3 regions of the Mammaliicoccus sp. D-M19 genome follow, and region 3 is predicted to be linked to each of the others. Evidence: riboswitches for the same ligand, from Rfam matches in the RefSeq annotation. Region 3 holds a riboswitch; each other region holds the start of a gene.
What was found. A riboswitch is a leader RNA that binds a small molecule or an ion and turns the genes downstream of it on or off. The one in region 3 is predicted to bind S-adenosylmethionine.
Positions count from the first base shown of each region.

Region 1: it holds a riboswitch for S-adenosylmethionine, as region 3 does, so the genes downstream of both, LQ675_RS04055 (hypothetical protein) here and LQ675_RS13910 (MetQ/NlpA family ABC transporter substrate-binding protein) in region 3, are expected to answer to the same signal.
Region 2: it holds a riboswitch for S-adenosylmethionine, as region 3 does, so the genes downstream of both, LQ675_RS08430 (M20 family metallopeptidase) here and LQ675_RS13910 (MetQ/NlpA family ABC transporter substrate-binding protein) in region 3, are expected to answer to the same signal.

Region 1 is NZ_JAJNHW010000001.1:781,619-783,868, reverse strand. Features, by position in the region: gene LQ675_RS04065 (RrF2 family transcriptional regulator) at 1-33, shown strand, start outside; gene LQ675_RS04060 (NAD(P)/FAD-dependent oxidoreductase) at 105-995, shown strand; gene LQ675_RS04055 (hypothetical protein) at 1,038-1,256, opposite strand; SAM riboswitch class I at 1,331-1,430, opposite strand; gene LQ675_RS04050 (PepSY domain-containing protein) at 1,562-2,191, shown strand.
Region 2 is NZ_JAJNHW010000003.1:67,822-70,071, forward strand. Features, by position in the region: gene LQ675_RS08430 (M20 family metallopeptidase) at 1-1,155, opposite strand, end outside; SAM riboswitch class I at 1,215-1,314, opposite strand; gene LQ675_RS08435 (GrpB family protein) at 1,358-1,900, opposite strand; gene LQ675_RS08440 (S-ribosylhomocysteine lyase) at 2,038-2,250, shown strand, end outside.
Region 3 is NZ_JAJNHW010000010.1:73,596-75,845, forward strand. Features, by position in the region: gene LQ675_RS13905 (MerR family transcriptional regulator) at 1-669, shown strand, start outside; SAM riboswitch class I at 1,186-1,291, shown strand; gene LQ675_RS13910 (MetQ/NlpA family ABC transporter substrate-binding protein) at 1,374-2,192, shown strand.

The DNA.
Region 1 (2,250 bases), on a different contig from region 3:
TTGAAAAATAAAACTTTAAAAGATTTAATGTAAGTTAAATCTTTTTTTTATCTATAAATTATAGATATTACGACTCTATAATAGTTATGAAAGGTGGAAATACCATGTTTGATTGTATCGTAATAGGTGGAGGGCCAGCAGGATTAGCGAGTGCACTCACGTTAGGAAGAGCTTTAAAGAAGACATTAATGATAGACAATAATAATGCGAGAAATAAAGTGACACAGCATTCACATGCATTTTTAACACAAGACGGTGTAAGACCAGAAGAATTGAGAGCTAAAGGAGAACATGATGTTGATCAATATGATGATGTAACACGTATCAATGACACGGTGTTAAACATATTGAAAGAAGAGCATTATTTTATTGTTGAAACAGCCAATCAACAATATAAAGCTAAAAAAATTATGGTATGTACAGGATTGCGAGAAACATTACCAGAAATTGAAGGTTTAAAAGAAAGTTATGGCAAATCTGTCTTTTATTGTCCATGGTGTGATGGATATGAATTGAGACATAAACCATTACTTGTAGCTGTTCAACCTGAACATGTGAAACATATGGCGATGCTTATTAACAATTGGACAGACGATATCGTTATAAGTAGTCGTGATTTTTCATTATTAACTGAAGAAGATAAAGCGTTTATTGAAAGTAAACATATCACATTAGTAGAAAGCGAAGTAGCTGAATTTAAACATCATAAAGGACAAATTAATGAAGTTATCTTTAAAAATGGTGAACGAATCAATAGAAGCGGTGCAATCATTGGTGTAAAGTGGGATACTGATTTTGAATTTTTAAAAGGGCTCAATATTGAAAGAGAAGACAACGGAAAAATAAAAATAAACGAGTTAGGTGAATCATCTGTACCAGGATTGTTTGTAGCAGGAGAGAGTAAAGATTTCATGGCATCTCAACTTATAGACGCAGCAGCAAATGGTAATCAAGTCGCAAAATTTGTAGCAATGCAAATCATTATGGAATCATAAAAAAGGAGTAGGACGAAAAATATAGTCCTACTCCTTTTTTGCTTATTTTTTAGTTATTTTAATATTAATTTCAAAGTCACCGAATTGAACATTTTGATGTTCAGAATCTGAAGTTGGTTGAAGTATTGTGTTCTCAACTCTGCATAACTCTTGGATTAATGAGTTCTTCTTCTGGGTCTTAGCTATTGAGCCTGAAAAGCTTTTTGGTGGATTTGCCTTTAATTCTAATAGTTCTGATAAAATATCGTCTCTTGTTCTCATACTTATTGCCTCCTAATTTAATAGTTACAATAAAACAGCTCATCTTAAGATTAAGAAGAGCTGTTTAGAGAATCTTCTTATCTTTCAAGTTAAACTTGTTGGATTTAGCACAGTACATACGCCTGTTGCTGAGGTTTCATCGGGCCAATTCCCTCCGCCTACTCTTAATAAGACTACGAGCTATTTTATTGTTTCTTAATCATAACGAATTAATTGTATTTTGTCTAATTTTAAAAAGTTAAATGTTTAAAAAGTTTGAGATGGTCTATATATTAAATGAATATGAAGCATAGGAGGAATAGAATATGAAGTATAAAATGCTTTCTTTATTATTGTCAGCAGGTATCGTGTTAGCAGCATGTGGTAATAGTGACGATGATAACAATGATAAAAAAGATAATCAAAATGATGAAAAAACTGAACAAACAACTAAAGAAAATAGTAACGACGATCAAAACACAGATGATGATCAAAGTTCTGACAAAGCAACTGAAAATACAGTTAAATGGGAAGACGTTAAAGTCTCTCCAGAAGATGCTGTAAAAGCTGCACAAAAAGAATCAAAAGGTGAACTTAAAGATTTATCGTTTGAAAAAGAAACAGGTGATTGGAGTTATAAAGTTGAATTAGTTGATGGAACAAATGAAAATAAAGTACTGATAAATGCAGATGATAAATCTGTTACGAATGTTGAAAAAGAACAAGAAGATAGTGATGATAATGACCAAACATTCAAATTATCAGATGTCGCTAAATTTGAAGATGCACTCAAAGTAGCACAAGACAAAGCTAAAGGTGATATAAAAGAATGGTCACTAAGTGAAGATAACGGAAAACTTGTTTATTCTATTGAATTAAAAGAAGGTAATAAAGAATCAACAGAATTTACAATTGATGCTAAATCTAAAGAAATTCTCGAACAAGAAACAGATTAATATATTAATAGGCATAGGATAATTCATTTTATCCTATGTTTTTTTGTGCTCTCTTAATG
Region 2 (2,250 bases), on a different contig from region 3:
CTCAATGATTTCATTTCTAAGGGATACATTCTCTATAAGTTCTAATCCCATTGAGGCCAATATTTTAGCACCATTAATTAATGCCTTATCGCCCTTTGTACTTGCAGCAGCTTGGCAAAATTCTTTCGTATGGCCCACTAAATTAGATGGTCCAATTTTAATGTGTGGGTGTATAGTCGGTACGATATGACTTACATTCCCCGTATCTGTAGAACCAAAACCAAAATCGTCATCAATGACTTCTTCACCAACTTGTTCAGCGTGCTTTCTAAATAATTCGTCTAAAGGCTTATTAATCACGAATTCATTTACACCATTTTGGATTGGTCTTAATTCGTATGTACCACCTGTTTGTATAGCTGCACCTTCAGCTATTTTCCTCACTTTATCAGTAAGGATATCTAATTCTTTACGTGAAGTGGCACGTGTGTAGAAACGTGCATGTGTAAAATCAGGAATAATATTCGCTGCTTCACCTCCATTTAATATAACGCCGTGTACTTTATCTGTCTTTTTAATTTGTTGTCTTAACATGCTCACGCCATTAAAGAAAGATAACATAGCATCTAACGCATTAACCGCTTCAAAAGCATTTTCAGAGGCATGAGCGCTTCGTCCATAGAATTTAACATCAAATACATCTACAGCTAATGAAGGCACTGTCACGTATGTCTCATGGCCAGGATGAACCATTAGTGCAATATCAATATTATCGATAATCCCAGCTTTCACATAAGTTGCTTTAGCACTACCATTAATACCTCCTTCTTCAGCAGGACAACCTAACACGACAACTTTGCCACCGATTTGATCAATCACTTTAGACAAACTGATACCTGCTAACACACTTGAGGTTCCAATAATATTATGACCACACGCATGACCAAGACCAGGTAATGCATCATATTCTGCTAAATATGCAATAGTTGGACCTTCTTTTCCTGAGTCATACGTTGCAATGAAACCTGTCGGATGTTTCGCAATATTCTTCTCTATCTTAAAATGATGATTCTTTAATTGGTCGCTTAATAAACGTGATGCAAATACTTCTTCATTACCTAACTCAGGACGTTCATGAATTTGATGACTCATTGATAAATATAAATGTCTATTTTGTTCTATATAATTAATAATATTTTGCGATAAGTTACTCATTAATGATTCACCTTTCCAATATAAAAGCGCACTACTTTGTAAGGAGTGCGCCAATCGTTCTTTTATCTTCCAGTAACAAACTGCAGGAATTGGCACCTTTCCATTATGGGAGGTTGCTGGACTTCATCGGGCCCTTCCCTCAGTCTCTCTTGATAATTCGTATGAAATTTGAATTTAATTCTAACTGTCTAACTCGGATATGTCAATGATTTGTTGCAATATCATTGGAATTTAAGTACCATTTTTCTGCTTTTTTCTCAAATTCTTTAATCATGCTGTCTTTGCCTTTATAGTACTGTTCACTGTCATCAGGAAATTCAATCACTAAGTCGTGCTTTAGTCGACTATATCTTTCTCTTTCACCATTGAATGTTCTTAAATAATCCCTAAAGGATAATAATCTTAAAATATGTGGGCTACCTTCATCATAAATATGTAAATGGTGAGAAACTGCACCGTATTGATCATATTTTTTGAAATATCGATTACCGATAACACCACGTTCTCCTTTAGATTCATATCCTAAACCTGATAATTCATGTGTAAATTCATCAATCGATTTACTATCTTTTACAACTATTAATATATCTATAATCGGCTTCGCAGATAATCCAGGAATAGCCGTTGATCCTATATGTTCAATGCTGATACTATGTTCTTTCAATAACGACTGTAAATATTTTTTCTCTTCAAGAAAAAGGTGTTGCCATATACTGTCGTATGGGACTACACGTAATCGCTCCATCTCATCACCTAATTTCAGAATAATTTATTAATATTATCTTATAAAGTAACATAGAAAGAAAGTAAAAGAAATCTGAATTGATTGTTTTTTCAAAATTAACTTGATATAATGATGCCGAAATCAAAGGAGGAATCTTCATGACAAAAATGAATGTTGAAAGTTTTAATTTAGATCATACGATAGTAGACGCACCATTTGTGAGACTTGCGGGAATCAAAGAAGGACAAAATGGTGATGTTATTCATAAATATGATATTCGATTTAAACAACCTAACAAAGAACATATGGAAATGCCTGCATTACATTCCCTAGAACATTTAATGGCTGAGAACATTAGAAACCATACAGAT
Region 3 (2,250 bases):
ACAGTTCGTACAGTACAGTATTACGATAAGAAAGGAATTGTCAGTCCAAGTGAAACATCAGAAAATAATAGAAGATTATATACAGAAGCGGATTTGAATCAATTAAAGATTGTGTTGATTTTGAAAGATATGAATTTTTCTTTGAAAGAAATTAAAGCTTTGTTGAAATCAAATGAGTCTATCAACACACTCAATGTACTGTTAAGTGAAAAAATCATTGAGCTAGAGGAAAATATTCGAAACGAAAGTGACCAATTGAAACAAATTCAGTTTATTAAAAAGAATATAAGTGAAGAAAGCGAATATCCAGTATCTAATATCTTGAATTTAAAAAATAAATCTAAAAAGCATCAACTAATGAAAAAATTTAGAAGTAAATTTATGTTTGTATCTATGATTGTCGGTATTGGCCAATATACAAGCATTGCCATGGCGATAACAAAGAAAAAATGGAAGCCAGTTATCATCGTTTATCCGTTCGTACTATTGTATGCAGCATTTGCCGTTAAAAAATATTATGCTGTTGTAAGTTACTTATGTCCAAATTGCCAAAATGAATTTAAACCGATTTTCTCAGAATGGTTCAAATCTAATCATACTTATCAAACAAGAAAGCTATTATGTCCACATTGTAATGTAGAAAATTTTTGTATCGAGACACATGAATAATAGTAGAATTCGATTAATAGAGTCGCGTAGTTAAAGAAGGTTTGAGAGATAAGTATAGAAAAATGAGGAAGTCATGGCTTAAGTGGTGAGTAAAGCCAAGAGATGGTGAAAGTCGTGGCTTAAGTGCCGAGTAAAGCCAAGAGATGGTCCAAGTCATGGCTTAAGTATCGAGTAAAGCCAAGAGATGGTGAAAGTCATGGCTTAAGTGCCGAGTAAAGCCAAGAGATGGCCCAAGTCGTGGCTTAAGTACTGAATAAAGCCAAGAGATGGCCCAAGTCATGGCTTAAGTACCGAATAAAGCCAAGAGATGGTCCAAGTCATGGCTTAAATTCTGAGTAAAGCAAAGAGATGGACTAAGTCATGGCTTCATACCTATATTACCCACAACTTTCACCAAACTCACATATCTTAATGCTCTTATCACCGCCATCCAAACCATCCCCTCATTCTCCGGTGTAAAATTTTAAATTGACTAATCTTGAGTACGATGATAGGATTAATAAAAATAATAAAAGACTCTTATCAAGAGTGGCTGAGGGATGTGCCCTATGAAGCCCAGCAACCTTCTATTTGGAAAGGTGCTAATTCACATAAAGTTTGTCTAAACTTTTGAAGATGAGAGGAGGTTTATCTAACTTTCTCTAATTTTTTTAGGGAAAGTTTTTTTATTTTAAATTTTATTTTGGAAAGAGGCGTGTATACATATGAAGAAACTCGTAAAGTTCGTTAGTTTTATCGGTATTATTTTATTATTAGCTGCGTGTGGGAAATCTAGTGGAAGTGAAAATACAAAGATTACGGTAGCAGCTTCTCCGGCTCCGCATGGCGATGTGGTTGAACATGCGAAGGAAAAAATGAAAGAAAAAGGTTATGACTTAGAAGTTAAAACAGTAAATGACTATAAAGTGCCAAACAAATTATTGGATAAAGGTGATGTCGATGCAAATCTATTTCAACATGTGCCTTACTTAAAAGCTGAAAAAGCAACACATGGATATAAAATTGAAGAGGTAGGAAAAGTTTTCACAACGCCAATGGGTGTTTATAGTAAAAAACATAAAGATTTGAAACACTTACCTGATGGCGCAACAATTTATGTGTCTAACAACCCAGCAGAAGAAGGAAGATTTTTATCATTCTTTGTTAATGAAGGATTGATCAAAATAGATCCAAAGGTGAAAATTGAAGATGCTAAATTTGATGATATTATAGAAAATAAAAAGAATTTGAACTTTAATAACAAACAAGGTGCAGAATTTTTACCTAAAACATATAACAGTGGTGAAGGTGATTTAGTGATTATGAATTCAAACTATGCAATTGATAATGGACTGAATCCAGTAAAAGATTCGATAGCAATTGAAGATAAATCATCACCATTTGCGAATATATTAGCTGTAAAAGAAGGTCATAAAAATGATAAGAAATTCCAAGAACTTCTGAAAGTACTTCAGTCTAAAGAAATGAAGAAATATATTAAAGATGAATATGGTGATAATGTTATTCCATATGAAAAAGAATAATACATGAGCCCAGGCATATGTCTGGGTTTTAATTTTATATATTTGTGTATTTATTCAC